Linked DNA regions of Lujinxingia vulgaris. The protein of the gene in region 2 binds, or shares a complex with, the protein of the main gene of each other region. Links are inferred from orthologs where the notes say so. Each region holds a gene or a part of one and is shown on either strand. Other genes may lie near its edges. The genes, in order: mnmE and mnmG.

Region 1 (14,305 bases), on a different replicon or contig from region 2:
GTCGATGGCTGGCTGCACTCCGGCGACATCGGCAGCCTCGACGCCGACGGCTTTTTGAAAGTCACCGACCGAAAGAAGAACATCATCATCACCTCCGGCGGCAAGAACATCGCACCCGCCCCCCTGGAGGCTCGCCTCAAAGAGCTCGATGTGATCAGTCAGGCAGTCGTCATCGGCGACCAGCGCAAGTATCTAAGCGCTCTTCTGACCCTGGACCCCGATCTCGCACCGGCCTTTGCCAGAAAGCACGACCTCCCCACCGACCTCCGCCAGCTGGCCGACGACCCCGAGTTTCAAGCCCACATTCAGGGGCATATCGACCGCATCAACCGCAAGGTCGCCCGGGTGGAGACCATCAAACGCTTCACGCTGCTGCCCGATGATTTTGATGAGGCCCGCGGCGAGCTGACGCCGACGCGGAAGTTGAAACGTCGGGTGATCTCGGAGCGTTACGCGGCCCAGATCGACGCGATGTACGGGTAGAACGTCGAGGCGCGGCGTGGCAGATGCACGACCGAGGGTCGGACATCATCGCCACACAGCGCGGGCAAAGTGCACGACCGAGGGTCGGACATCATCGCGCATCATAGTACCGAGATGCACGACCGAGGGTCGGACATCATCGCGCTCAGATGAAGCGGTTGGCCCCTTTGACCTTGCCCTCATGACCTTCCAGGCGCTGGTGGCGCTCGTCGAGCAGGTCGTTGATGCGATCCATCACCAGATCGGTCATCCCCCGGAACGCCTCGGCGTGGTCGCGCTCGGCTTCCAGGGTGAAGGGGGTGTAGTCCTCCTCGATCGCAAAGGGCTTAAGATCGCCCTCGGGCGTCATCGGCTCGCCCAGGCGATACACGATCGTGCCGCCGCTGGAGAGGGGGCTGTTGCCCGGGTAGGCCAGGTCGGAGCCGTTGCAGCCCACCGGCACCACGGTCGCCTTCATGCGCAGCGCCATCTGCGCAAGACCGGTGCGGCCCTGCTGCAGGCGCACCGAGCGGGTGCCCTCGGGGAAGACGAGCACGTGCAGGCCGATGTCGAAGGCCTCTTCGTTCAGCTCAACGAAGCGATCCATCATCTGCTTAAACAGCTCCGCGATGCGTTCGAGGTAGTTGTGGGTCTGCGGATCGAAGTTCAGCCCGAGCAGGTCGCGGGGCGTATCGAGCAGGGCCACCACATCGGAGAGGACGCCTTCCTCGGCGGCCTTCTCACGCAGCGCGCGGGTGTCGGTGCTGCCGCTGTCCACCGCCTTACGCACCATGCGGTAGGCGCGCTCGGCCGGCGGCCTCCCCAGCAGGCGCACGGCGTCGGCGGTGATCAGGTAGCCGCGGGAGGGCACCGCCAGGTTGTTCATCTTGATCATGAAGGTCTGAATCGCCGGGTTGTTGTAGTACTTCCCCTTGACCCAGGTCGTGGTAAACATCCCCTCATCGCGCCAGAGCCGCCACTGGAAGGGCCAGTAGTTGTAGCGGTCGGTATGGTTCATCGCGAAAATCACCGGCCGGTCGCGCGGCAACTTCTCCATGCCCTCAATGCGGATGTCGGTGCGCGTCAGGGGATTTTTGAAGTTCGGCGTGAGCACGCCAGACGCAAAGATCACCTGGCCCATCGGTCGGCGAGTCAGGGAGATGGCGTTGAGGGTATCGAGGGTGAGCATGGGAACCGTGCGAAGGGGGAGGGGTAAATCGGGGGTGGACCCACGGGGGGAAAACGCGCGAAAGGTAGCACAGCCCCCGGCGCAAAAGTAGCCGCGCGAGGGCCATTCGGACCACCTTTGCCTCAACGAAAAGGAGCGGTATGCGAGCATTGATTCAACGCGTTCATCAGGCCCGGGTCGAGGTCGATGACGAGACGATCGGCCAGTGTGGGCGCGGACTTCTCGTCCTTCTGGGCTGTGGCGAGGGCGACACCGAGGAGGATCTCGATTACGTCTTTGAGAAGGTCATCAACCTGCGCATCTTCGAGGATGAGGCCGGCAAGATGAACCTCTCCTTGCTCGACATCGGCGGCGAACTTCTGGTGGTGAGCCAGTTTACGCTCTACGCCGACACTCGCCGCGGGCGCCGCCCCAGCTTCGTGGAGGCGATGAAGCCGGAGCCGGCCGAGGCGATGTACGAGGACTTCGTGGCCCGCGCTCGCCAGCGCGGCATCACCACCGGCACCGGGAAGTTCGGCGCGATGATGAACGTCTCGCTGACCAACGCCGGGCCGGTCACGATCATGATCGACAGCCGCGCGCGCTGAGTTTTTTCAACGCCAGCCTGGTCGCATCTCAGAAGGGGAGTTCCACCCGCAGACCGGCGCGCCAGGTCCCGAAGAAGGGGCTCTGGCCGGTCTCAAGCGGGCGGTAGTCGCGGGTGGTGTAGAGGGCGTCGATAAAGGGGCCGGCGACAAGCGGCGTTTCGCCAAAGGTGGCGAGTTTAAGATCGGCAGCGACTCCCCCGCGCACCTCATAGCGCCAACCCCCGGGCAGGCTCGCGAGCTGGGCGCTGGAGGCCCACAGGCGCAGCACGTTGGCGTAGCTTCCAAAAAGATGCACCTGCCCGCGAAGTTGCAGATCGGCGCCGAGCAGCGCGGTGTTTTCGCGGTGCGCGTCAAAGCCCAGGTAGGCTCCCAGGCCCACGACCAGGTGGTTGACGTCGTTACTGTCGCGCCACACCGGCATCAAGAGGGTGGGCGTGGCGGTGAGCGCAAAGTAGAGGTCGCGCCGACCATCGTGGCTGACCCGAAGATCAAGTCCCCAGCCGGCCGCATCGAGGAAGCTGCGCCGCACCGCCCCGTAGGTGCGCTGGAGGCTGGCGTAGCGGAAGATCACCAGATCGGCCTGCAGGCTCTCGGCCGTTTTGCGCAGGTCCGGCCCGATCTCGGCGGCCAGGTCCAGCCCGAAGACCCGCGACTCAATGTCGCCCCGGTAGCCGCGCTGGCGAACCTCTCCCAGACGATCTTCGATGGGCGAGTAGGAGAGCTCCAGGTGCGTGCGGAGCTGGTCGGTGGCGCCGCCCCCCAGGGTGAGGCGGTGGCGGCCTGAGGGGGCCTTGGAGCGCGCGTCCAGGGCCTGCATCCGCTCCAGATAGCGTTGCGCACGCGTGTCCAGGTAGGCCACGCCGTCCCAGTCGGGAAGATGCGCGTCGATGAGCGAGGATTGGGCCTGCAGCGCGCGCAGGTAACTTGCGCGGGTCTGAGCCTCGTGGTCGAGCACGGCCTGCTGATCGGGGTTCCACGTGACGGTGGCCGGATCGATGTTGATGGTGGTTTGCGCCGCCCAGTGCGCCTGAGCCTCGGCGCGGGCGACCAGATCTTCGTGGCGGTAGAGCTCTCGCCGGCGCGCGATCAGCTCCTGCGCGCTTAAGCGGGGGCGCGGCCCCTGGGCGGCGAAGAGCAGCGCGCGGCGCGCGTAGTGGGCGTTGTCCATGAAGAAGCGCTCGACGAGCACGCTGTTGTAGAGCGTGTCGACGAGCAGCTGTGCCTGGTCGGGATGCTCGGCGGCCAACCCCGAGAAGATCGCTTCGGCGTTGGCGTAGGCGCGCTCGCGCACGGTCGGTTCGGGATCTTCGAGCGCCTCAAGCAGCGCGTCAAAGCTTGCGCGGGTGGGGCGGTCGGCGTCGATGGCGTCAGCCAGGCTGAGCAGCAGCGCGCGTCGTTTGCGCGCGCCTTCCTGCGCAACCTCTCGCCCGCTGCGAAGCGTGTCGGGGCGCTTGATCAGAAGTCGCCCCTGCTCGCCATTGTCGACCGACGCCAGCAGATCGAGCACGTCGGTGGGCATGATGATCGCCGCGTCGCGCTCGGGAAGCTCCAGCCCCAGCGCCGGCTCCATCAGGTCGACCAGAAAAGACGCGCAGTTCGCGTTGAGGAATCGGTACGGGTAGAGCGTTCGCCGTTCGCTCTCCCAGAGCCGCTCCAGCAGCCGCTGGGATTGCTCCCGGTTAAGCTGCAGCGTGTAGCGGCGCAGGTTGCGCTGCTCATACTGCAAAAAGAGCCGGTCGACGCCGCGGAAGGTGTTGAGCTCCAGCACCGTCGGAAAGCCCCCGACGACGCCCTTGATCAGGTAGTCGATGGGGTCGACGTCGCTGTCGGTGAGCGCGCCGAACTGGTAGACAGGCTCAAAGCCCACCCCGCGCACAAGGCCACCGCCGCGGTATTTGACGTGCAGGAGCAGGTGCCCGTAGAGCGACTGCGGGCGAGAGGTTGCCGCCGCAAGAAGCACATCGAAGCCATCGAGGTCGTCGAGGCGCGCCCAGGTTTCAAAGGCCGGGCAGCGCGCGCCCGCCATCGCCGCCTGCGGCAGCACGCGCGCCGGCTCCTCCCACTCCGGCGAACTCTCGGACAGAAAACTCCGCAGCGCGCGCGAGGCGGTAAAGGACTGGCAGCCCAACGTGGTGTTCGGGTCGAGCTCTTCGAGCCGGCGCGCCACCGGGGGCTGATCCTGGCGCTCCAGCAGAAGATCTTCGGGGCGCACAAAGTAGGCCTCGGCAAAGGTCACCAGATCCAGGTGCGCGCTGCGCATGCCCATCGGCCGCGCATAGCCCCAGACGTCCTGGTTGTGCGGGCCGCGCAGCGCCAGGTGCCAGCCGTTAACCTGCTGCCAGCGCGCATCCTCCGACCAGCCCCGCGCCCGATCTTCGAGCGTCATCGCCAGGTGCACCACCGCTCGTCGAAGTTGCAGCTCGCGCTGCTCCTCGCGAGTGAGCACGGCGTACTCCTCCACCGGACCTTCTCCCAGGAGGGGCGGGCTCTCGTAGATATAAAATTCGCGGTGTTTTTTACCGAAGGTCGGACAGCTCTCGCTGTATCGCCCCACGCCGTAAAGACAGGCGGTGTTGCGACGCACCAGTCGGACCGGCTTCTGGCGAAGCTGCGCGAAGAGGGCACGGGGCAGGGCGTCTGCTCCCTTAAGAAGGATCGCGAGTTCTCCGGGGTGCCAGGCGTCGGGTGCGGCGACGATCATCCCAAACTCGCGACGAAGTCGCTCGACGATCGCCTCGGAGCGGCGAGGTTCCTCACGCGGCCCGTCGTCAACGACGATTACAGAGGTGGCCTCGCCGGCCTCAGACTCACTGGCCTGCGCGGGCGTGCTCGCCATCAACGTGATTGTGAGCGCCATCAGCGCGCCGAGCCGGCACGCGCGCGTGCGCTCCCTGATTAGAATCCACGACTTCAACGTCACGTCGCCTGCGTCCGGGGAAAGAGTTCAAAATTCCGCGGAACCTTAGCATCGATGGCGTGGGCTCGCAGCAGCAGTCTGCATTCTGGATTCGACCGAGTTGGGATGAAGGCTGTGATCAGGCTCCGGCGACGACGCCCGCATCGCTCAGTGTGCTCAGAAATCGCGTGGCCTCTTCGACGCCCACACGCTCTCCGGAGAGGGCTTCTTGAAGTGAGGTCCGTTGTTCAAAGAGCGCGCGGCTAAACGCCTGACGATTTTCGGAGGGAATCTCCATCATCGCGGCCAGCGCGTCGATCGCGGCGCCGCCGCCTAACGCCAGGTCTTGCTGGAGGTCGCGCTGGTGGTCGTCGAGAAAGGCCACCATCACATCGGACGCTTCACCGTTGTCGGCAAAGAGTTTTACCGTGGTGAACATCGGCGCGAAAAACGCCGCGCTGACCGTCGAGGTCGATGAGGTCAGCGTCATAAAAGGGCCGGGGAAAAAGATGACCGAGGTCGTGGTCGACGAGTGGCCGTGGTCCGCACTGGCCACCGAGGGCAGCGCCAGGCTCAGCGCCACCATTCCCACCATCATCACGTATGTTGCACTGCGTGCGCGTAACAATCGCATCATAAACCTCCCAGGGGGCATTCATCGGTGAATGTCGGGAAGTTAGTCGCGAACGCGCGAAGTTTTTGTGCATTTTTTATTCAGAATAGTTTTTTGATGGAAAAAACAGCTCCAGGCTCAGCTGTTCGCCGGGCCGTATCTAAGTCGCGGCACCACGCGCTCCCCCATCCGCACACACGAATCGACCCACGCCGGCCAAGCCCCACAACCACCTAGCCACATAACCACCCAACCACCCCCGCACACCTCCATCCCCCCACCCGAAGCTCCCCACTCCGCACACCCCCCACGTCGCACAGCCCCTTACTTCCCCACGCAAAACTCCGAAAAAATGCGCTGCAGAATATCGTCGGTGCGCACCTTCCCGGTGATATCACCCAGCGCGTCGAGGGCTTCGCGAAGATCGATGGCGATGAGCTCGTGCTCCATCTCCATCTCCAGGGCCTGGCGGGCGCGGGCCAGGGCGTCGATCGCGGCGATGACGCCCTGAAGATGGCGTGCGCGGCTGAGCAGCACGCCCTCGCCAGAGGTCAGCTCGCGTGCCAGGGCCGCCAGGCTGTCGATGAGCGCGTCGGTGCCCAGGGCCGGCGAGGCACCCAGGGCGCAGTCGACGCGATGGTCGAAGCGGGCGCAGAGCGTGTGGTCTTCGTCGCTTCGCCCGTCCGGAAGATCGCTCTTGTTGCAGATCAGCAGCACCGGACGCCCCGAGCGAAGATCGCCCTTCAGGGCCTCGCGCTCCTCGGCGCGCAGCGGGCGGCTGCGGTCGATGACGCGCAGGAGAAGATCGGCCCGTTCGCCAAGCTCCCGGCTTCGCTCGATGCCGATGGCCTCCACGCGATCTTCGGTCTCGCGCAGCCCGGCGGTGTCGATCAGCCGCAGCGCGACGCCCTCAAGCTGGATCTCCTCTTCGAGGAAGTCGCGGGTCGTGCCCTCAATCTCGGTGACGATGGCGCGGTCGGTGCCGTGTAAGGTGTTGAAAAGAGTGGACTTTCCGGCGTTTGTGGCGCCCAGGATCACCACGCGCACGCCCTCGCGCTGGCGGCGTCCCTGATCGAATTTTGCGCGCAGCTGGCGAAGTCGCGCGCTGGCCCCGTCGATACGCTGGCCGATCTCGTCGCGCTCGATCTGGTAGACGTGCTCCTCGTGGCTGAAGTCGAGCGCGGCCTCAATGAGCACCGCCGCCACGGTGAGGCTCTCGACGATGCCGCGGATCTCCTCGCCAAGCGATCCCTGCAGATGCTCCAGCGCCAGGCGGTGGGCCGCATCGGTGGTGGCGTTGACCAGGTCGGCCACCGCCTCGGCCTGCGTGAGATCGAGGCGCCCGTTCAAAAACGCTCGTCGCGTAAACTCCCCGGGCTCAGCGATACGCGCGCCCAGCTCCAGCGCTCGGTCGAGCACGCGCCGCAACACAATCGGCCCCCCGTGGCATTGCAGCTCCACGACGTCTTCGCCGGTGTAGCTGCGCGGCCCGCGCATAATCACCGCCAGCGCCTCATCGATCAGCTGGCCATCACCATCGACCAGGCGGCTTAAGCGCATCAGGTGGGTGGGGTGGGCCTGAGGCCAGCCAGGCACCATCTGCTCAAGAATCGCCTCGGCCTTTCCCCCGCTGATGCGCACAATCCCCACGCCTCCGCTGCCCGCGGGTGTGGCGATCGCGGCGATGGTCGGCGCGTTGCCTGTCATCGTCTTTCCTCAAAGTAAAAAGCGCCCCCCGCAGGGGGCGCTCATAAGATCGTTTGGTTAGCTCGGGTCGATCTTCAGCTTGCGGAAGATCCCAAAGTCGGTGCTCTCGCTTTTGACGCCGTCCATATCGTCGATGCGCTTGTGGATCACGCGGCGATCAAAGGCGCTGAGTCCGGCCACCAGCAGCGGGCGACCCACCTTGATGGCGGCCTCACCGAGACGCGCACCCACATGGCTCAAGTGCGACTGGCGCTTCTGCTTGAACCCGCCGATGTCCACCACGACGTTGCCGCGCGCCTCGCGTCCCAGGTACTCCGAGAGCATCGTCTGCATCCCGGTCAGCACCCGCGGCGACTGGCTGGAACGCCCCACCATCAGCTCGGTGTCCGCGCCGCTGATGTTGAAGATGTAGTTGTCGCCATCAAAACTTCCCGAGGCGCTCAGATCCAGCTGCATCTTCTCAAAAAGTTCGGCAAGCCAGGTTTCGCCACGCGTGACAATGGGATCTTCGACGTCGCCGCGACGAGTAGCCGTGGGCTCTTCGTCCTTCTTGGACTTTTTGGACTTCTTCTCGTCCTTGTCGTCGTCCTTCTTAGATTTCTTGGACTTAGACTTCTTCTCGTCTTTGTCGTCGTCCTTCTTGTCGGACTTCTTCTTGGACTTCTTCTCGTCTTTGTCGTCGTCCTTCTTGTCGGACTTCTTCTTGGACTTCTTGTCGTCTTTGTCGTCGTCCTTTTTGTCGGACTTCTTCTTGGACTTCTTCTCGTCCTTGTCGTCGTCCTTGTCGTCGTCCTTGTCGTCGTCCTTTTTGTCGGACTTCTTCTTGGACTTCTTCTCGTCTTTGTCGTCGTCCTTCTTGGACTTCTTGGACTTCTTCTCGTCCTTGTCGTCCTTGTCGGACTTCTTCGCCTTCGGGGCCTCTTCTGCCGCCGCGCTCACCTCTTCTTTCTTTTTAGAGCGGGTGCGACGGGGCTTTTTCTCGGTGGCCTCGGCCTTCTCCGCGGCAGCGGTGTCGGCGCTGGCCTCCACGCTGGTCTCGTCCTTCTTTTTGGAGCGGGTGCGGCGGGGCTTTTTCTCGGTGGCCTCGGCTTTTTCCGCCGCGGGCTTCTCGGCGGGCTCCTCTTTTTTGGCGGACGCTTTTTTCGAGGCCGCCTTCTTCACCGGCGCAGCGGTCTCTTCGGCCACGGCCACCTTCTTATCTTCGTCGAGTTTGGTGGCGCGGCGGCCACGGGCCGAGCGGCGTCCGCCGGAGGCGTCCTTCGTCTTCTTATCGTCAGCCATAACATTCATCCTTGGAAGGTGGCCGCCCGATGCGGCCTCAACGTCGAGTAGGGGAGCAAACTCAGGTGGTGGTGGCGCCTTCATCGGTCGCCGCGAACTGCCGCTTGATCATGTACTGCTGCAGAAGCCCCAGCACCAGGTTGAGCAGGTAGTAGAGCACCAGACCGGAGGGCAAAAAGAGCATGAAAGCGGTGAACATGATGGGCATGATCTTCATCATCATCGCCATCTGCGGGTTGCTCTGATCGACCATCGTCAGACGCTGCTGGAGCACCATCACCGCCCCCATGATGATCGGGAGCAGGAAGATGGGGTCGGGCGCCGAGAGGTCGGTGTACCACAGGAAGTCGGCCTGATAGAGCTCCACCGAGTTGTAGATCATGACGAAGAGGCCGTAGAGGATCGGCATCTGCAGGAGCATCGGCAAACAACCCAGGGGGCTGACGTTATGCTCCTTGAAGACCTTCATGGTCTCTTCGGTCATGCGCTGCTGGTCGTTCTCGTACTTCTCGCGGATCTCTTTGATGATGGGCTGGATCTGCTTCATGCGCTCAGCGCTGACGTAGGCCTTCTGGGTCAGCGGCCAGCTCAAAAGCTTGATGAGCAGGGTGAGCAGAATGATGGCGATGCCCCAGTTGCCGGTGAAGCCGAAGAAGAACACCAGGAGCGCGCGCAGCGGGCGAGCCAGCACGGTGAGGAGCCCGTAATCGACGGCCTCTTCGATCTTGTAGCCCACATCTTTGAGCACGCCGAAGTCTTTGGGGCCCAGGTAGAGCAGGTGGCTCTCGGTGTAGCGCTCATTCGGGGCGATCGAGAAGCCCTCATAGGTCAGGTTGGTGCGCAGGTAGTCGCCCTCGAGGCGCTCAAAGACGCAGGACTTGGCGCCTTTCTCGGGGATCGCCGCCATCAGGAAGTAGCGGGTGTCGGCGCCGGCCCAGATCACCGGGTACTGGCTAAAGGTCGTCGTCTCTTCGAGCTGCTCAAAGAGGGTGCGCTCCATATCGTCGCTGTTGCGGCAGACGGCTTCGAGCTGGTCGGGGCGGAAGTCCAGGAAGTTGGACTTGCGGTTGGGATCGTCTTTGCCGATCACATCGACGAGCAGTGTGTCGACCAGGCGCACATCTTCGAGGCGGTTGTGCACGACCACGTCGAAGTCCACCACGTAGGGCTGCTCACCGTTGATGGCGTAGATCTTGTCGACGCTGAAGCGGCCGCGGGGATCGGTGTAGCGGTAGGTGATCTTCTTAAACGTCTTACCGTCGGCGTTGAGCTCGCTTAAGTCTTCGATGAGCTCGTAGCCGGCGTCGGGGGCGACCTGAACGTTCTCGGCGCGAAAGCGCGTGGTGAAGGGGTAGGCCGGCGCGTTTTCCTCAAAGGAGCGCAGCAGATCGCCACCCTCACCGGCGTACTGATCCGGGGAGGTCACCTGAATATCGGTGGCGACCGCGCCCTGGTTGTTCAGGGTCACGCTGACCTTATCGCTGGCCAGCACATCGGAGCGCTCTTCGATCACCGGCGCTTCGACCGGGGCGTCGTCGGGCTCAGCGGCAGGCATCGCCCGGGCGGCCTCGGACTCATCGCCCTCGCTCTCAGCCGGTGCTGCGGCGTCTTCGCCTCCCGGCCCCGCAGCCTGCTCGGTGACGGCCTCGCCGCCCTCCGGGGCAAGCTCGTCGGGACCGGGGCCCATGACGGCCTGCCAGACAATGAAGACGACGGTGATCAGGCTCATCGCCAGAATGAAGCGTTTTTGTTCCATGACGCGTTCGCAGTTTGAGGTCCGGGGGGCTTTAGGAGGCCCGTCCGATCAGGGGACGGGATCGTAGCCGCCCGGGCGTAAGGGATGGCAGCGCAGCAGGCGTTTCAGCCCCAGGTAGCCGCCTTTAAAGAAGCCATAGCGCCGCAGCGCCTCGACCATATACGAGGAGCAGGTCGGCCGGTATCGGCACATCGGGGGGAGCAGCGGGGAGATCGCGCGCTGGTAAAAACGCACCATCGCGATGCCCCACACAGCCAGCAGACCCGGACGCACCAGAGCCTGCGCATCCCGAAGCTCACCATCGCTGGTGCGCTCAAGATCCTCAGGCCCTGAGAGGTTCCCCTGGTCGTGTGTGGCGTGCTCCTGGCACATCAGCGACGCTCCGCGCGGGGGCGGCGCGGCTTTTGAGCCCGCGCCACCGATTGGAGCAGGTCGGCGACCAGCTCCTCAAACGCCGGATGCTCGCTGCCCGCTTTGACGATCACCACCGTATCGTGGCTCTCGCCAAAGAGCGCCTTGTTGCGCCGAAAGATCTCGCGCAGGCGTCGCTTCCAGCGGTTGCGGCAGACGGCGTTGCCAACCTTCTTGCTCACCGTCACCCCCAGACGGGGATGACCGAGCGAGTTGGCCTTGCAATACACAACCGTCCAACGCCCTTCATAGCGGCGTCCTTTGCGGCGAGTGTGCAAAAAGTCGGAGCGCTTAAGAAGACGCTCCGACTTTCGCAGTCGCTGATCGTGTCCCTCCGCCCCGGGAGCGGGTTCACCTTGATTCGAGGGTGTGATCAATGCGCTCACTGGCCGGCCTGGAGTGGGAGTGAAGGCCTCGCGTTGAGCCCGCGCTCATCCCTCCTGCGCGCGAGTGTGGCGCAGAGAGGGTGAGGCAAAAGGCGTCGAAGCGAGAGACTCATTCTTCGTCCAGGCGTGGGACGCTCAAGTCTTACTTCTTGTGCTTGGTCACAGCGAGCTGCTTGCGGCCACGAGAGCGGCGACGCTTGACGGTCAGACGGCCGCCGACGGTCTTCATGCGCTTGCGGAATCCGTGGGTGCGGCGGCGCTTCACTTTGCTCGGTTGGTAGGTACGCTTGGTCATCTTAAACCTCTGAAGTTCAATGTATGCGTTGCAGTGAGTCTCAATGCTACGTGGATTAAGGCGCCCTAACCCCGCTTCGATGCTCGGATTTCGGGGTGGGGCGCGTGCGCAGCGTCGGTCCCCATTTTTGGCCGGGGACCAGAGCGCGGCAAATAAACATCACCGATGGCCTAAAGTCAAGCTGGGCCCGGGTGATCGTGTGGATGCCTCGGCGATCTTCAGCGGAGCAGCAGCGCTTCGAGCTCCGCGATGGCGGTGGCGAACTCGTTATTACCCATCTCCACCAGGTCTTCGATCTTGCGAAAGGCGGTGAGTACGGTGGTGTGATCCTTGCCCCCGAACTTGCGTCCCAGCTCCGGGTAGCTCTCGCCGGTGTGCTTACGGCTTAAGTACATCGCCATCTGGCGCGGCTCGCTGATGGCGCGGGTGCGCCGGCTGCCTTTGATGTCGGAGGGCTTGATGTCGAAGTGAGAGGCCACCATGCGGATGATCTGCTCGACGCCCAGGCTGCGCTCATGCTGGATGTTCATGCGCTTGAGCAGCTGGCGGGCCAGATCGGTGTTGAGGGGCACGTTCATCAGCTTGGCCTGGGCGACCATGCGCACCAGGGTGCCCTCGAGCTCGCGCACGTTGCTACGGATCGCGGTGGCCAGGAGCAACACGACCTCTTTGCTCAGCTCGATCTGGCTCTCTTCGGCCTTCTTCTCCAGGATCGCCACCCGGGTCTCGATCTCGGGGGCCTGCACATCGGCGATCAACCCCCAGGCAAAGCGGCTGGCCAGGCGCTCCTCAATGCCGGGCAGCTCCTGCGGGGTCTTATCGGAGGTCATTACGATCTGCTTGCCGCTCTGATAGAGGGCGTTGAAGGTGTGGAAGAACTCCTCCTGGGTGGAGTCCTTGCCGCCGATGAACTGGATGTCATCGATCAGGAGCAGATCGCAGTCGTTTCTAAACTGGTTGCGGAACTCGGCCATCGTCTTCTGGCGCAGGCTTCCGATGAGCTCGTTCATGAAGACTTCGGCCGAGAGGTAGCGCACGCGGGTGCGGGGATCGCGGCGCAGCATCTCCACGCCGATCGCCTGCAAAAGGTGCGTCTTGCCCAGGCCCACCCCGCCGAAGATGAAGAGGGGGTTGTAGGTCTGGCCACTGCCCGAGGCTACCGCCTGACAGGCCGCGTGCGTAAACTGGTTGGAGGGCCCGACCACGAACTCATCGAAGGTGTAGCGCGGGTTCATGCCCGCCGCGCTCACCAGCTCGCTGAGATCGGCCGCTGAGGGCGGCTCGATGATCCCGAAGTCAAAGAGTGCGGCCTGACCATGCTCGCCATCGAGGCGCGCGGATCGCGCGGCCATTGGCTCGGCATCAAGGTCGATGTTCTCCACCTCGATGGGCTCATCCTGGCCGCTCTCAACGATCTCGATCTTCAGGGGCTGGCCGGCGGCGTGGGCGACGGCCTCCTCGATCAGATCCATGTAGTTGTCGTTGATCCAGACCTGCACGAAGGGATCGTCGACTCCGAGGACGATCGTCTCGTCGCTGCATTCCCGCAGGCGCAGCTTTTCAAACCAGGTCTTAAAGTTGTGCGCATTGACCTTGGTCTTGAGTTCGAGCAGGGCGGCGTTCCAGATCTCTTGCATGGGCAGCATCGCTTGGGGCAGGGAGGAGCTCATCACTAAACAACATCTCGAGAGGCACATCTCGACAGGCGGCAGACTCATCCGTGAGTAGCCAGGGGATCGCGACAAGCGCGAGGACCTCAACCCGTCGATGTGGTGTTGCCACAGGCAGCGCGTCTTCAGCGTCGCCCGGGCCCCTCAGGTTATGGGGGATGGGCCGGGCAAAGGGAAGACAATTTCGAATGTGCCGAGGCCTCAGTATGGCCATTTTGACGCGCTGCGGCCAGCGGAGAAGCGGGGGGATTCAATCCGAAGATATTTTTCCACAGGGGTGTGGAAAAAAAGAGGTTGAAGCGCATGCTGCCGATCGCGGCGATCGTCGGAAAATTTTGCGTTTTTCAAAAAATGAAAGGATTTCGGGAGGATAGGCTGTGGAAAGAGGGGGGCGGTGAGACGATCGTCGGGGTGATCGGTCGGTGATCACGATCGCCCCCTGTGGATCGCGGCGCGATCGCCCTGTGAAAGACCTGTGGAAAACTCTGGGGAAAACTCCGAACGCGCGGCAGTTGCTTGCGATCTCAGGCCGAGCCGGAGCGGGCCATCATCATGAAGGCCGTCGGGTTGACGCCGATGCGCGCGAGCGCCTCGTCCCACTGGGCGTCGAAGCGGGTATGAAAGAAGCTCTCGGCGTGGAAGTCGTCGAGCAGCCAGCTGCCCTCCTCGATCTCCTGCTCCAGCTGGCCGGGGCCCCAGCCGGCGTAGCCGATGAAGGGTCGGTAGTCGCCGGCCTGCATGCCCTGCGCAAACCCCTCGATGATCTCGCCACTGGCCGCCAGGTACCAGCCCTGGTTAAAGGTAAGCTCATCCTCATCGCCGCGCTGGCGCATGCGACGAAGACGGCGCCGTTGCTCGGCCTCCTCGCTGTTGTCGACCTCAAGGCGACGGTACATCACCCAGAGTTGCTCAATGCGTACCGGCCCCCCGAAATACACCGGCATCTCAAAGCAGGCCGGGCTGAGCTGTGGGGTGATCTCTTCATTGACGCTCTGAATCAGCGATCCAAAGTCGATCTCCAGGGGTTTGTTGATGATAAAGCCCATCGCCCC
Region 2 (14,354 bases):
CTCATCTCCAGGAGAAGCGTTGCCGACTGGATGCCTTCACCTACCTCAAACTCCGTGGTCCAGTTGCGGTAGCCTGTCGACTCGAACTCATTCAGGGTCAGCCTCTCAAGAGAAGACCTTCCCTGGCTTGCCACGCATTGACCGGTGGCGTTGCACAGCAACCCTTCGGCGCAATCATTTTGCTCCAGGCAGTGGCGTTGTGCATCGCGCGGTCCACAATCGGTGCAATCGGTACCGTAGGTGCAAAGCGCACCACTTGCATCCGGAGCGCCGTCCTCACAGATTCCATTGCCAGCGTGAGGGCAATGATTAGCACACAGGGGATCCGGCTCGGGTTCTGGTTCGGGTTCCGGCTCGGGTTCCGGCTCGGGTTCGTCAAGCACGGGCCTGGGGCCGCAGTCGATACAATCGGTGCCATAGGCGCAATAGCTGTACGGTGCGTCGGGTGCGCCATCTTCACACACGCCGTCTCCCGACGTAGCACACGAATTCTCACAAATAGTCGGTACTTCGGGAGCGTCGACGTCCTGTCCAACATCGTCTAACGAGCTATCAGGCTCGAAGGATACATCGGGGGGAGTCGCTACGAGAGATGGATCAGACTCTGTTGGAGGTGAACACGCCGAGAGCAGCAACGCACACAGCATCGAAAGGGAAGAGGAGATGGCGTTAGGGCGCTGATGTACATACTTCATGGCAACGGATCCTCGGCGAAGGAAGAATTGGATGTTGCCGAAACGTTCGAATCGAGACTCGAATCCTCTGCCAACACGCGTCGACTTTCTTCCGAGTCAATGTGCTCAAGCGCGGCCCGTGCTGTTATTCGGATGAGGTCATCTTTGTGCTCAAGCATCAACGCTAGCAGGTCTATGGCCTCATCGTTCAGCGCTCGCCCGTAGGCACGCACCGCGACCTGGCGCGCCAGGGCGTTGCCCTCGTCATCGACGATGACCGTTTCGAGTGTGGCCATTGCATCGGGATGATCTGGATAGTGTCGTAGCGCCCGCAATGCGTGATGTCGCTGCTGGGGGGATATATTTTCAGAGTGGAAGAGCGCAATGAGTACTGGCACAACCTCGTCAGGAGTGCCAACCCGATTAAGGTCGCTGGCGTCAGGGACGAATTCGTACCCGCTGAAAAGCTCGATGAGTTGGGTTCGAGATTTATCGGTGCCGGCCGGGGAGTCGACCGACGGCTCAGGCTCAAGTGGTGGGTTTGAACGAGCCTGCTCCTGCACCGAAGTTGCCGCCACCTCAACGCGATCGCAGCCGGGAGCCAACGACACCAGCAACAAGAGACCGGTGATGGCGATACCTAAATGAGACATCGAGTCATCCTGGATGATCAGGTTTTAGGCGCCTCTCCCCAAAAACGCGTGTGCCGAGTCATTCATCAGGAGAAAAGACTGCGCGAGAGCTCGCCCGGGTTCGAGATGTAACTTATCGCAAAGTGTTGGGTTGTGTAAACCGACGACCGCCCGCAAATCTCCGATACTCAGTAGGTCTCGATGAGCGCGTTGTTCATCAGCACGAAGCGCTGATGGGGGGTCAGCGTGGTCTGGCGACCGCCCTGGCTGAACGAGGTCCAGAACATGGTGTTGTCGGCGCCCCGACCGATGCAATCATCCGGCCCCATAAACTCATCCTCGCCAAGAGGACGGGGTGCCGGGCACTCCGGCGTATCGTCGAGAGGGTCGAAGTCCGCGCCGGTGCGCTCGGTGGTGTGGAAGAGACCCAGGTAATGGCCAGCCTCGTGAGCCACCGTCTCGCCGAAAATCTCCGGGGAGTAGTTCAGATAGGCCAGCGCAATGGCCGCGCCTGCACGCGCCACCCCGGGGCGAGTGGGAGCGCCGGGCAGGCCGCAGGAGATGCCCAGGATGCCCAGGCTCGGTGCGTCGTCGATCATAAAGAGGTTGATGCCCGAGAGATTGGCCTCGGTGGCCACCTGACGGATTCCCTCGCAGAGTACGTTTTCGTCCTGCGGCACGGCGATCTGGCGACCCAGAGTGCCCTCGACATCGCGGTAGCGCACCGGGCCGAGTGCGATGCCGATGTTGGCGTAGATCTGACGGAAGACCTCCAGGCCTTCTTGAAAGTCCGCGCTCTGCTGGGCCTGGGCAGCGTCCATATAATCCTGTTCGGTAAACCAGAAGTTCACCGGCAGGCTGCCACCCTGGGGGTTAAGCGGTCCGCGTTTGATCAGCGCGTGCACGCGCACCCGGGAGGCGTCTTCGGTCCAGAGGCGAACACGGTAGGTGCCCGCGCTCAGCGCAAACTGTGGCGAGTTGGGCAAAAGAATGCCCATCTGCCCGCCAGCAGTGACGGGATAAACGTGCATCAATGACTGATCTTGCCGTTCGAAATCGAAGAGCAGCGTGTTCTGTGGAGTGATGACCTCCCAGATGTAGGCGGTGGCCGCGGGATCCATCATCTCCACGATCAGCGAGACCGAGCGCACGTCGCCACCGACCTCAAACTCCGAGTCCCAGACGTCCTGGGCGCTGGCCTGGAAGTCGGTGATGGTCACAAACTCGATCGACGAGGCGCCCTGGCTGCTCACGCATTGGCCGGTCGCGTTGCACACGCGCCCCTCGCTGCACTCGGCGTTGGAGTTGCAGCTGCGGCGGGCGTCACGCGAGCCGCAGTCGCCGCAGTCGGTGCCGTAGGTGCAGACGTCGTACTGGGCGCCGGCGCCGCCATCGTCGCATTCGCCGTCGTTGGCGTACTGGCAGCTGTCGGTGCAGATGGGCTCGGGATCCGGGTCGGGATCGGGTTCTTCAATCACCGGTCGCGAGCCGCAGTCGGCGCAGTCTGTACCGTAGTCGCAGCTCTCAAAGAGGGCGCCGGTGCCGCCGTCGTCGCACTGGCCATCGCGGGCGCTGGAGCAGGTGTTGGTGCAGACGGTCGCGGGCTCGCCATCGGCGTCGGGATCTGAAGATGTGTCTTCATCGCCGGCGTCGTTCTCGGTGGGTTCCGGATCTTCGTCGATGACGATCAGGGGCTGTTCTTCGGCGGGCTCTTGAGGCACGCAGGCCCCCAGCGCGGCCGCCGAGGTCAGCGCCAGCAGCGCCACGAGTCGGGTGGTGAGGGTGCGCATCATCGGGTGGCCTCGCTCTTGGCGGCGGCGTCCAGCACACGTTTGATCTCGGCCTGAAGCTCGACCTCGGGCTCCTCGCTCATGCGGCTCTCAAGGAGCTCGAGGGAGGGCTCGCTGCCAATAAGCTCGATCGCGGCGATGGCCGAGGCGCGGGTGTGGTAGTCGTCGTGGGCCAGAGCAAAGCCAAGCAGCTCCAGGCCCTGGTCACCAAAGGCGCGGCCGTACGCGCGCACCGCCACCCGGCGGTCCTGGTCCGCAGTGTCCTCGCCGCGAATCACCGTCTCATAGGTGCGGGCGACCTCCGGGTGCTCCGGGTAGAACTGCAGCGCGCGCAGCGCGTGGTGCTGCTGGTGCGGGCTGACCTTCTCGGAGCGGTAAAGCTCAAGGAGCACCGGCACCACCTCCTCGCCAGGACCCACCTGCAAGAGGTCTTCGCGGGTGGGGACGTACTCAAAGCCGCCGAAGAGCGCGCGGAGCTCGGCGTGGAGGTTTCGCGCCTCCTCCTTCTTTTCTGCCATCTGACCGGGCTCATCGGTGGTCGGCGAGGTGGCCGTGGCCTGGTCGGGTCGAGTCTGGGAGTCCTGACAGGCGGGCAGAGCCAGCACGAGCGTCAGCAGAAGGGGAGAAGCAGAAAACCAGCGAGACATGATGTACCTCATAGGCCGGGCCGAAGGCCCGGCGATGCGTGAACGTCGTCAACAATGTGGGCCGCGCGCCGGCGTCGATGTCGAGAGCCCGGGCGCTGCGGCCGAAAGACTAACGGATGGCCCGGGACGGTAAAAGGGCTCCGCTGCGAATTCTCGTCAAGGCGCGAGGTTGCGGGGCAGCTCTGGCGTCTCCATCGCTTCAGTCGTCGAAGATCGCCGAGCGCAGCGCGGCCAGATAACGCAGATTTTGATCTTCGCGCTTCGCGCTCAGCGAGCTTGCGCCCGCGGCGCTGACGGTTTTGAGCAACTTCAGCGGAATCTCGTCGAGAAAGCGGCTGGGCTCGCGCTCTTCCTTCTGGCCAAAACGGGTGCGTTCGGCGGCCGAGGTCAGATAGAGCACCTCCTTGGCGCGGGTGAGCCCGACGTAGGCCAGGCGGCGCTCCTCGGCGATGCCGTCCTCGCTGGTCTTGCTGCGCTCGTGCGGCATGTAGCCCTCTTCCAGCCCCACAAAGAAGACCACCTTGAACTCCAGACCTTTGGAGGAGTGCAGGGTCATCATCTTGACCCCGCGCGCCTTCTCCTCCTCCCCGTTATCGTAGGTGCGGTCGAGCGAGATGCGGTTGAGGTAGCCCTCCAGCGTGCCGCCTTCGCGCTCCTCAAAGGTGGCGATGGAGCCCAGGAGGTCTTCGAGGTTGTCGACGCGGCGGCGAGCGATTTTGGGGTTTTTCTCGGTGTTGCGCACGTGTTCGATGAGTTTGGTGCGCTTGAGAAAGGCGCGGCCCACCTCGGTGAGCGAGGTGCCGTTCTTCTCGGCTTCGCGAAAACGAGCGCGGTAGCTTTTGAGCATCTGCACAAGCTCGCTCAGATGCGAGGCGCTGGTGGGCCCGATGCCGTGCACGAGATCCGGATCGCCGGCGACCTCTTCGAGCGCCTGCGCAAAGCCCCACTCGCGCTCATGCGCCAGATCGCTGATGCGCTCCAGAAGGGTCGGGCCGATGCCCCGCGGCGGCACGTTGACGATGCGCCGCACGTTGATCTCGTCGTTGGGGTTGAGCGCCGCCTTGAGGTAACCCAGAAAGTCTTTGACCTCCTTACGATCAAAGAACTCCGTGCCCCCCACCAGCGTGTACGGGATCCGAAATCCGCGCAGCGCCTCCTCAAAGAGCCTCGCCTGCGGATTCACCCGGTAAAGGATGGCAAAATCGTCGTACTCAAGGCCTAAGTTGAGCTTGAGTCGCTCGATCTCGGCGCCCACAAACTCGGCCTCCTCGCGCTCGTGAGCGCACTCCACATAGAGGATCGGCTCCCCGTCGCCGTTGGCGCTCCACAGGGCTTTCTCCTTACGCACGGAGTTGTTGGCAATCAGCTCGTTGGCGGCTTTGAGGATGGTGTTGGTGGAGCGGTAGTTCTGCTCGAGCTTGATGACCCGGCACTTCTTAAACTGGTGCTCGAACTCCAGAATGTTCTCGGCCACCGCCCCGCGAAAGCCGTAGATGGACTGATCGTCGTCGCCCACGACCACGATGTTCTGGTGGTCGCGCACAAGCTCATCGAGAAAGAGGAGCTGGGTGTGGTTCGTGTCCTGGTACTCGTCGACCATCACAAAATGGAAGCGCTGCGACCACTTCAGCCGCGTCTCTTCGCTGGCCTGAAAGACGCGCACCGGCAGGCAGATCAGGTCGTCGAAGTCCACGGCGTTCAGGCCCCGGAGCGCGCTCTGGTAGCGGTGGAAGATGCGCTGGGCGAAGGGAAGAAGCGGGTTGGTGCGCAGCTCTTCGACCTGCTCCGGGTCGGTAAAGGCCATCTTCGCGCGGCTGATAAGCGCGAGCACGTTGCGCGGGTCGACCATCTTCGGGTCGAGCTTGAGCTCGGCCATCGCGTCTTTGACCACCGCCAGCTGGTCGCCCTGGTCGAGGATGGTAAAGGGCTTTTTGTAGCCGATGACGTCGATGTCCTGGCGCAGAATGTCGGCGCCCAGACTGTGGAAGGTCGAGAGATAAATCTCGCGTGCCCCCGGACCCACAAGGTGCGCCACGCGCTCCTGCATCTCCTGGGCGGCCTTGTTGGTAAAACTCACCGCCAGGATATGCCCGGGGGCGATGCCCTGCTGGAGCAGGTAGCCAATGCGGTGAATGATCACCCGGGTCTTGCCGCTGCCGGCGCCGGCCAGGATCAGCAGCGGGCCCCCGATATGCTCGACGGCCTGACGTTGTTGGGGGTTGAGAAGGTGGAGTTGCAGATCCATGATTCGGCTCACTTCAAAGGCGCACAGCGTGACGTGCCGCAAGCTAAGTCAGCGCAGGGTTTTTTGTCCAACGTTCTCGATCTTCAGATATGGGAAGCCCGGCAGGCCGAGTGGGTAATCTGGATAGCGAGAAGCGGAGGTAAGGGGGCTGAGTTGTCGATCTGGATAGCAAGAAGCGGAGGTAAGGGGGCTGAGTTGGCGTTCTCGGCTGGCGAGTGGCGGAGGTCAGCAGGCTGAGTTGTCGATCTGGATAGCGAGAAGCGGAGGTAAGGGGGCTGAGTAGCCGTTCTGGGGTCCACAGAAGCGGAAGTAAGGGGGCTGAGTTGTCGATCTGGATAGCGAGAAGCGGAGGTAAGGGGGCTGAGTAGCCGTTCTGGGGTCCACAGAAGCGGAAGTAAGGGGGCTGAGTTGTCGATCTGGATAGCGAGAAGCGGAGGTAAGGGGGCTGAGTAGCCGTTCTGGGGTCCACAGAAGCGGAGGTAAGGGGGCTGAGTTGTCGATCTGGATAGCGAGAAGCGGAGGTAAGGGGGCTGAGTTGGCGTTCTCGGGTGGCGAGTGGCGGAGGTCAGCAGGCGGAGTTGGCGATCTGGGTAGCCAGAAGCGGAGCTAAGGAGGCTGAGTTGGCGATCTGGATAGCGAGAACCCGAGGTCAGGCCCGGCCGCGGTCGCGAGGGGGCCAATGTACGAAAGATGCGGACGCCCGAAGGAATCGGCGCGCTTGTAGAAATGCCTGCGATTCCCTATAGGTTGGCCTGTTGGCCGCCTGCGAAATCCTTGCGCGCCCACGCCCGAGACGCCCCTTAAGGAATGAGAGCACCCGATGTTGAAGAATCCCAAACGTTACGACGCGATTGTCATTGGTGGCGGCCACGCCGGCTCAGAAGCGGCGCATGCGCTGGCCAAACGCGGCCATGCCACGCTCTTGATCACGATGAACGTGGACACCATCGGGCAGATGAGCTGCAACCCGGCCATCGGCGGGGTGGCCAAGGGACATCTGGCCCGGGAGGTCGATGCGCTGGGCGGGGTGATGGGGGAGATCGCTGATGCGTCGGCGATTCACTACAAGCGGCTCAATACGAGCAAGGGGCCTGCGGTGCGCTCCAGCCGTGCGCAATGCGATATGGCGGCTTACCGCAAGCATATGCAGTGGAAGCTGATGAACACCGAGAACCTCGACATCAAGCAGGGCAGTGTCGAGGACCTGCAGGTGGTCGACGATAACGGGCGCCCGCGGGTGACCGGGGTGATCTCTAAGCTCAACGTGCTCTACGAGGCCGACGCGGTGATCGTGACCACGGGCACCTTCCTCAAGGGCTTGTGCCATGTGGGGCTCGACAACTTTAAGGCGGGGCGCGCAGGTGATCAGGCGGCCTACGGGCTGAGCGAGACCCTGGGGCATCTCAACCTGGAGATGGGCCGGCTCAAAACTGGCACCTGCCCGCGTCTGGACGCTCGCACCATCGACTGGGCGTCGCTTGAAAAACAACCCGGCGACACCGTGCCTCGCCGGTTCAGCTTCTACCATGAGCGCGAGATGATGGAGCAGGTCGACTGCTACATCACCCAGACCAACGCCGAGACCCACCGGGTGATCGAGGCGGCGATTGACCGCTCTCCGCTCTTTACCGGGGTGATCGAAGGGGTGGGGCCGCGCTACTGCCCGAGCCTGGAAGACAAGGTGGTGCGCTTTGCCGACAAGACCTCCCACCAGGTCTTCCTGGAGCCCCAGGGCCTGGACACCGTCGAGGTCTACCCCAACGGCCTCTCCACCAGCCTGCCGCTGGACGTGCAGATGGCGTTTTTGAAGACGGTGCCGGGTCTGGAGCGCGCCGAGATCGTGCGCCCGGGCTACGCGGTGGAGTATGACTTTGTGAACCCGGTGCAGCTCGACCACACCCTGGAGCTGCGCGCGGTGCAGGGCTTGTATCTGGCCGGTCAGATCAACGGGACCTCCGGGTATGAAGAGGCAGCGGCGCAGGGGCTGATGGCGGCGATCAACGCCTCGCGCAAGCTTCGGGGCGAAGAGCCCTTCGTGCTGGGCCGCGACGAGGCCTACATCGGCGTGCTGATCGACGACCTGGTCACGCGCGGGGTCGATGAGCCCTACCGGATGTTTACGAGCCGCGCGGAGTATCGCCTGCTTCTTCGCGAGGATAACGCCGACCTGCGCCTCTCGGGGCATGCCCGCGAGCTGGGGCTTCTGGACGACGACGCCTGGGCAAAATTCTGCGCCAAGCGCGACGCGATGGAGGCCAGCCTGGAGGGGATGAAAAGGCAGATGGTGGGCGCCTCGGCCGATAACCAGCGCCTGGCCTCGGAGGTGGGCATCGGAAGTCTCGGAAACGGCGCGACGCTCGAAGAGCTGTTGCGCCGCCCGGATGTCTCGCTGGAGATGGTGCGACGCTTGAGCGCGACGCTTGCGCCGCAGCTCACCGCGGAGCTGGAGCAGCTTGATGATATCGCCAGCGAGGCGCTGGAGATTCAAGTCAAGTACCAGGGCTACATCGACCGGCAGCTTGAGCAGGTCGCGCGTCACCGCGAGCTGGAGTCGCAGGAGCTTCCCGCGGAGCTCGACTACGAGGCGGTGCACGGGCTCTCCACCGAGGTGCGCGAAAAGCTTGCGCAGGTTCGCCCGCGCAGCGTCGGGCAGGCCTCGCGCATCATCGGGGTGACGCCGGCAGCCATCTCGGCCTTGCTGGTGCATCTGCGCGCAGCGAGTTGATGGTGAGGTGAGTGAAACGCGAAAACGCCCCGGCACGGATGTGCCGGGGCGTTTTGATTTTCACATCATGAAAATGCGTTCACCAACCCCTGCCTGGCGAGCGTGACGGTGGGGCTTTAGCGGCGCTGCGCCTCGGCGCGGCGGTAGTCGGGGGCGTCGACGTGCACGAAGTCGGCCATCTCATGGAGACGGCTGAAGACCCGGTCGCCCACGCGCTCGGAGAGCGTCGCGGCGGTGGCCATCTTTCGAAAATCGGGGCTTCCCACATCGAGGGTGTTTGAGGCGCTCTCGCGTACGTCGTAGTTGGTCGTGAAGAGGGTTGTGAGCCCGGCGTTGTAGCGCTTGGAGATGATCTCATCGATGATCGAGAGCTGCCACTCGGTGTTGCGCCCCTTCCCCAGCTCGTCGATGGCCAGCACGGGGACCTCGGAGAGCGGCCCCAGGATGCTCGTTTCGCCGCGGCCCTGGTCAAAGCCCTCTTTGATGGCGCTCAAGAGGTGGGTGAACTCGATGAAGCGGGCGTTGATGCCCTTCTCCAGGGTGAGGTGGCGGATGGTGCCGGCGAGCAGGTGGGTTTTGCCGGTGCCGACGCTTCCGTGCAGCAGGTAGCCGCGCTCCCCGGGAGAGAAGTTTTTGGCCCAGTGAAAGAGCCTCAGGCGCACGCGCGGGAGGTTGCCGATGGCGTCGCCGGCGCCCGCGTCACCCTGGCGCGCGCGGTGCGTACGGAAGCCTTCCAGGGTGGCGCGGCGGTGCAAATACGGCACGCGCGCATCGTTGAAGGCCTGAATACGACGCTTGAGCGCCCCACAGACCGTACACTGGCGGGCGACCTCGTAGCCTCGCTCGTCGACCTCGTAGGTGTACTCCTGGCCCTGGCAGGCCGGGCAGACCGCAAAGCAGTCCTGACAGATCTCGGCGTGGGCGACCTCACCGCGCGCGCCGATGGTGTAGCGGGCGCGGTCGCAACCGGGGCAGGCGGCGGTGTAATCGTCGAGATGTTGAATCTTCATGGCGAGGAGGGGGCGGTGGAAGTCTCAAGGGCCGAGGTCATCAGCTCGAAGACGCGGCGCTCTTCGGCGCGCATCACGGCTTCTTCTTCGGGCTCGGCGTGGTCGTGTCCGATGAGGTGGAGAAGGCCGTGCACGAAGAGAAAGCTCACCTCGTCGACCAATGTCCAGCGAAGCTCCGAGGGGTCGACGCCGGCGGCTTCGGCCAGGCGATGGCGATGCTCCTCCGAGGCCACCAGGCGCTCGGCGTAGGGCAGGCTGATGATGATGTCTCCCAGCGCCACCGGGTCTTCCGGGAGCTCGTCGGCCTCGTAGAGCGGAAAGGAGAGCACGTCTGTGGCGTGGTCTTCGCCGCGCCACTGGCGGTTGAGCTGGCGGATCTCGTCATCGTCGGTGAGCACCACCGAGAGCTCGGGGTCACGAAGTTCCAAGGCGCGGTAGGTCGTCTCGAGGGCGCGAGTTATCGTCTTTGCGATCGCCTCGGCCTGGGGATGATCCTGTGCGCTTCCCATTCTCATGATCTCGACGGGCATCGTCGTCCTTTCCGTCCTGAGGTTGGGCATCGTCGTCGATCTCCCAGACCTCGGAGCTTGCGTCAGCGGCCGGCGTGGGCGTTTTGGTGCGCTCGGCGGCCGGTTTGGCTTCGTTGGGCCGGGTGGGGCGCGTCTTGCGTCCGCGATCGCCGGCGTCGGTGGATTTTTCGCTCTCGCGCTTGCTGCCGCCCGGATACTCGGGGCGGTGGTGGTAGATTCCGTTGAGGATTCGAGTGAACGCGCGCGCGATCTTGTTCAGGTCCTGCAGCGTCAGGTCACATTCGTCAAGCTGACCGTCGGTAAACGCCTTGTTGATCATCGTCTGCACCAGCCCCTTGAGGCGGGCCGGGCTGGGGTTGGGCATGGCGCGGCTGGCCGCTTCGATGCCGTCAGCGAGCAGACAGATGGCCGTCTCGCGGCTCTGGGGGCGAGGGCCGGGGTAGCGGAAGTCCTTCTCATCAACCTCGGGGATGTCCGGATCTTCGGCCTGTTTGGCCTTATGGTAAAAGTAGGCGATGAGGCTAGTGCCGTGGTGCTGGACGATGAAATCCTGGATCTCGACCGGCAGGCGATGCTGGCGGGCCATATCCAGGCCGTCCTTGACGTGCGCCTTAATGATCAGCGCGCTCATATTCGGCTTGAGCTTATCGTGGGGGTTTTCGCCCAGCTTCTGGTTCTCGGCGAAATACTGCGGGTTTTTGGCCTTGCCGATGTCGTGGTAGGAGGCGCCCACGCGGCAGAGCAGGGAGTTGGCGCCGATCTCTTCGGCGGCCGCCTCACAGAGCGAGCCGACCATCATGCTGTGGTGGTAGGAGCCCGGCGCACGCAGTACCAGCTCGCGCAGGAGGGGGTGGTTGAGGTTGGCCAGCTCCAGGAGCTTGATGTCGGTGGTATAACCAAAGACCGCCTCAAAGAGCGGGAGCACCGCCGAGATGAAGAAGCCCGAGGCCACGCCGCCGGCAAAACCCAGCACCACATGCGAGATGGCCGAGACCTGCAGCAGCTCCCCCTGAAGGAGCAAAAAGGCGATGATGGCCGAGGCGTTGACCACGCCGACCGCAAGGCCCGACCACATCAGCGCCATGCGGTGCTTGACCTGCTGCACGGTGGTCACACCCACCAGGGTGCCCATGGCGGTAAAGGCCGAAAAGAAGAGGGAGTTGTCGGCGATCACGCCCACCAGCACGCTGAAGAGCAGCGTAAAGATCACGGCGTGTTCGCTGTCGAGGACCAGGCGAATGAGCATGCCACCGGCGGCCACCGGCAGCGCAAAATACCAGGCCTGGGCGGGAATCACCGCGATCTGCTCAGCGAGCGCCGCGCTCAGCGCGACGCCAACCCGCGTGATCAGGAGCATCACCAGCAGCGTGGTGCCCATAAAGACGATATCGCGGGGCTGGGGGCGGAACTTTCGGATGTTGCGCCGGCCAAAGCCGTAGAACACCAGAAGCAAGAGCAGGCTGAAGATGGCCACGCCGGTGAGCACCTGGGTGGTCTGGAAGGAGTCGTCACCTTCAAGCATCTCTTGAACAATGCGGTAATGGCGCTCGGTGATGATATGGCCGCGATCGATGAGGATCTGGCCGCGACGAAACTCCTCGCTGATGACCTGGTCGGCCACCGAGTCGCGGGCAGCGCGGCGTTTCTCCAGCGTTTTGGCTTCGTTGTAGGTGGTATTAGGCCGCACCAGGGCTGAGGCCGTCGTTAAAATGGCCTGACGAAGTTCCTGATCGCTGATGCCAATGAGATCGCGGCGCGCGGCCTCCTCGACCTGACGGGGAATGGCCTCCAGCCCGATGAAGCGACCATCGAGATCGGTGACGTGGTACTCGAGAATGAACTGCTCGCCACGAAGACGACGCAGGTACACGCCGTTGTCGCGCTCGCGCTCGATGCGCAGCGGGTTGTTGACGATCCAGCGCGACATCACCTCGGCCACGATCGTGCCGATGGCGTTCTCGGCGTCCAGCGGAAAGCCCTGCCGGGCGAGGACCTCGAAGTCCTGCTCGGGGATGCGCGTGTTGATGTGCTTTTCAAAATGCTCGTTGCGCGCTTCAAACGCCGCCCGTACGCGCTCGGAGGCCGACAGCGTGCCTATCAGTCGTCGCTCCAGCAGCGCCGGCGTCGTCGCGCCACTCTCGAGTTGTTCGAGACGCTCGGGATCGTCGCGTTGCAGGCGCTCGCGGGCCACGGCGGCCAGATGCGCGCGCATCGCGCCGAACGCCGCGCTGACCTGCGCTCGCAGCTCATCGCCCAGCCCCTCCTGCCAGTCGAAGACCGAAGGCACGGCAAGGGCGACCTCTTCGCGCAGACGCTCGGAGGCGGCCACGTCGCGCTCCACAAAGGGGAAGTCGCGGGTGGCCTGCACCGTCACCGGAGCGACCTGTCCGATCATGTCTTCGGTGACGCTGCGGTCGCGGCTCTCCATGCCGCCGCTCATGATCGCGACGACAGCGGCGACAAAGATCGCAAACGCGCCGTATTGGAAGAGCGCGTTGTCGAAGAGTTTACGCAGCCGCTTTTCCCGAAGCGCGCGTGATGCCGGCGTCATAAACGACCGGGTTTGTCGACGTGACTCAAGGGCCATAATGGCTTCGTGATGGAGAAGTTGAGGTGGCGAGCGGACGCATCGCTGTTCAGCATGCAGGCCACCGGCCCCCGGCGCAAGCGCGGGCGCTTGCCAGAGGAGGCCCTGAGCGCAGATAACAGGGGGGCGCGATCGCGAATTTCCGGCACCCAGCAGCGGGCTCTCGGGAACAAGCACGCCGCCGGGCGTGCTGTGTAAGCAGACGATCGTCGCGCACGCGCCGGCGCCGCCCCCACGCGGGAGGGCCGGTGCACGGTCTGAATACTCCCTTCAGCGCCCTGATGCGACCCGGGCTCGGATGAGCCGCAGCAATTTCTCGCTCGCCAGTATGGCGAGCGCTTGACCCTCCTTGAGGTTGATGATGCGAATCTCTCTGGCAATGAGCGCGGCGGCGCTCACCCTTGTAGGCAGCGCGAGTTTGATGGGCTGTGAGCCAAAGCAGGCCGCGCCCGTGGCGCCGGAACCCATGGCCGCTGCGCCTTCTGAGGCGCCCCCGGGCTCGCGTGCGCGCGCCACCAACTACCGTCTGGAGTCCCCCTCGGAGCCGATCGCCGCCGGCGCGGCCTCCCGGGTTGATCTGGGGGTGGTGCCCGGCGCTAACCTGAAGATCAACCTGGAGTACCCCTGGAAGATCACCTTTGAAGAGGTTGAAGGTTTAAGCCTTGGGACCACAGTTCTGAATCGCGAGGCGTTGCAGCTCACCGAGGCTCGCGCCACGATTCCGCTTGAGGTCACGGCTGAAGAGGCCGGCGACTATACGCTCAACGCGGTGGGGAACTTCAGCGTGTGCAACGACGACCGATGTGACATTCTGCGCGACGAAGCGCTTCAATTTACGGTGAAGGTCCAGCAAGCCGACCAGGCCTCCTGACGCTGCAGTCTCGGGTGGCAGAGGTGGGTTGGTCAGGGGCCAGTTAATGAGCTGAGGCAAAGGACATCATGATGGCGAGCAAAGATCTGCTAGAGCGCGTGGCCTCCGAGGTCCAGGACGACTTTCAGGACAACCATCGCATCATGAGCTTCCCGCAGTTTATGGAAGCCTTTGCGCAACATCCCCGGCGTCATGCGCGCAGCAGCGCCCAGTACGTGCGCGACTGCTTCGACTTCTTCGGGCGAGAGACCAAGCCGCAGTTCTGGGGCGAGGTGACCCATTTCGGGCTCTTTAACACGCCTTTTGATAAGGGGCGTAATCGTCTGGTGGGCCAGGAACGCACCCAGGAGCAGGTCTTTAAGCTGCTCGAGAACTTTGTGCGCGAGGGCAAGGTCAACAAGTTGATCCTGCTTCACGGCCCCAACGGCAGCGCCAAGAGCACCTTCGTCGACACGGTGATGCGGGCGATGGAGCATTACTCACAGACCGAAGACGGCGCGCTCTACCGTTTCAACTGGATCTTTCCGACCGAGAAGCTCGCTCGTGGCAGCTCCATCGGCTTCGGGGGCTACCAGACCCGTACCGTCGACGCGTCGACGCTGGAGAGCTTTGCATTTCTCGATGAAGAAGACATCGACGCGAA

What was found.
Region 1: the proteins of mnmG (region 2) and mnmE are in contact, whole or in part, in a solved structure (PDB 9HIP), measured with the Escherichia coli proteins. The link is inferred for Lujinxingia vulgaris from one-to-one orthologs.

What each region holds. Positions count from the first base shown.
Region 1 is NZ_VOSM01000013.1:65,190-79,494, forward strand. What follows is about bases 5,264-8,143. They hold mnmE (tRNA uridine-5-carboxymethylaminomethyl(34) synthesis GTPase MnmE), read right to left. Parts: upstream 7,455-8,143; coding sequence 6,072-7,454; downstream 5,264-6,071. Other genes in these bases: FRC98_RS18605 (DUF3015 family protein), read right to left, coding at 5,274-5,768; FRC98_RS18620 (hypothetical protein), read right to left, coding at 7,512-8,143. Also shown: FRC98_RS18585 (AMP-dependent synthetase/ligase), read left to right, coding at 1-483; FRC98_RS18590 (lysophospholipid acyltransferase family protein), read right to left, coding at 629-1,651; dtd (D-aminoacyl-tRNA deacylase), read left to right, coding at 1,792-2,238; FRC98_RS18600 (lipoprotein N-acyltransferase Lnb domain-containing protein), read right to left, coding at 2,267-5,095; more of FRC98_RS18620, read right to left, coding at 8,144-8,735; membrane protein insertase YidC, read right to left, coding at 8,797-10,491; membrane protein insertion efficiency factor YidD, read right to left, coding at 10,540-10,728; rnpA (ribonuclease P protein component), read right to left, coding at 10,863-11,288; rpmH (50S ribosomal protein L34), read right to left, coding at 11,431-11,583; chromosomal replication initiator protein DnaA, read right to left, coding at 11,802-13,220; FRC98_RS18650 (YqgE/AlgH family protein), read right to left, coding at 13,778-14,305. UniProt on the Escherichia coli protein: Exhibits a very high intrinsic GTPase hydrolysis rate. Involved in the addition of a carboxymethylaminomethyl (cmnm) group at the wobble position (U34) of certain tRNAs, forming tRNA-cmnm(5)s(2)U34.
Region 2 is NZ_VOSM01000003.1:424,322-438,675, reverse strand. What follows is about bases 6,332-9,260. They hold mnmG (tRNA uridine-5-carboxymethylaminomethyl(34) synthesis enzyme MnmG), read left to right. Parts: upstream 6,332-6,808; coding sequence 6,809-8,713; downstream 8,714-9,260. Other genes in these bases: FRC98_RS08735 (ATP-binding protein), read right to left, coding at 8,830-9,260. In the rest of the region: FRC98_RS21425 (hypothetical protein), read right to left, coding at 1-464; FRC98_RS08760 (HEAT repeat domain-containing protein), read right to left, coding at 692-1,327; FRC98_RS08755 (zinc metalloprotease), read right to left, coding at 1,495-3,099; FRC98_RS08750 (HEAT repeat domain-containing protein), read right to left, coding at 3,096-3,743; FRC98_RS08745 (ATP-dependent helicase), read right to left, coding at 3,943-5,988; more of FRC98_RS08735, read right to left, coding at 9,261-9,723; rRNA maturation RNase YbeY, read right to left, coding at 9,720-10,151; FRC98_RS08725 (HD family phosphohydrolase), read right to left, coding at 10,138-12,804; FRC98_RS08720 (hypothetical protein), read left to right, coding at 13,199-13,711; FRC98_RS08715 (PrkA family serine protein kinase), read left to right, coding at 13,783-14,354. UniProt on the Escherichia coli protein: NAD-binding protein involved in the addition of a carboxymethylaminomethyl (cmnm) group at the wobble position (U34) of certain tRNAs, forming tRNA-cmnm(5)s(2)U34.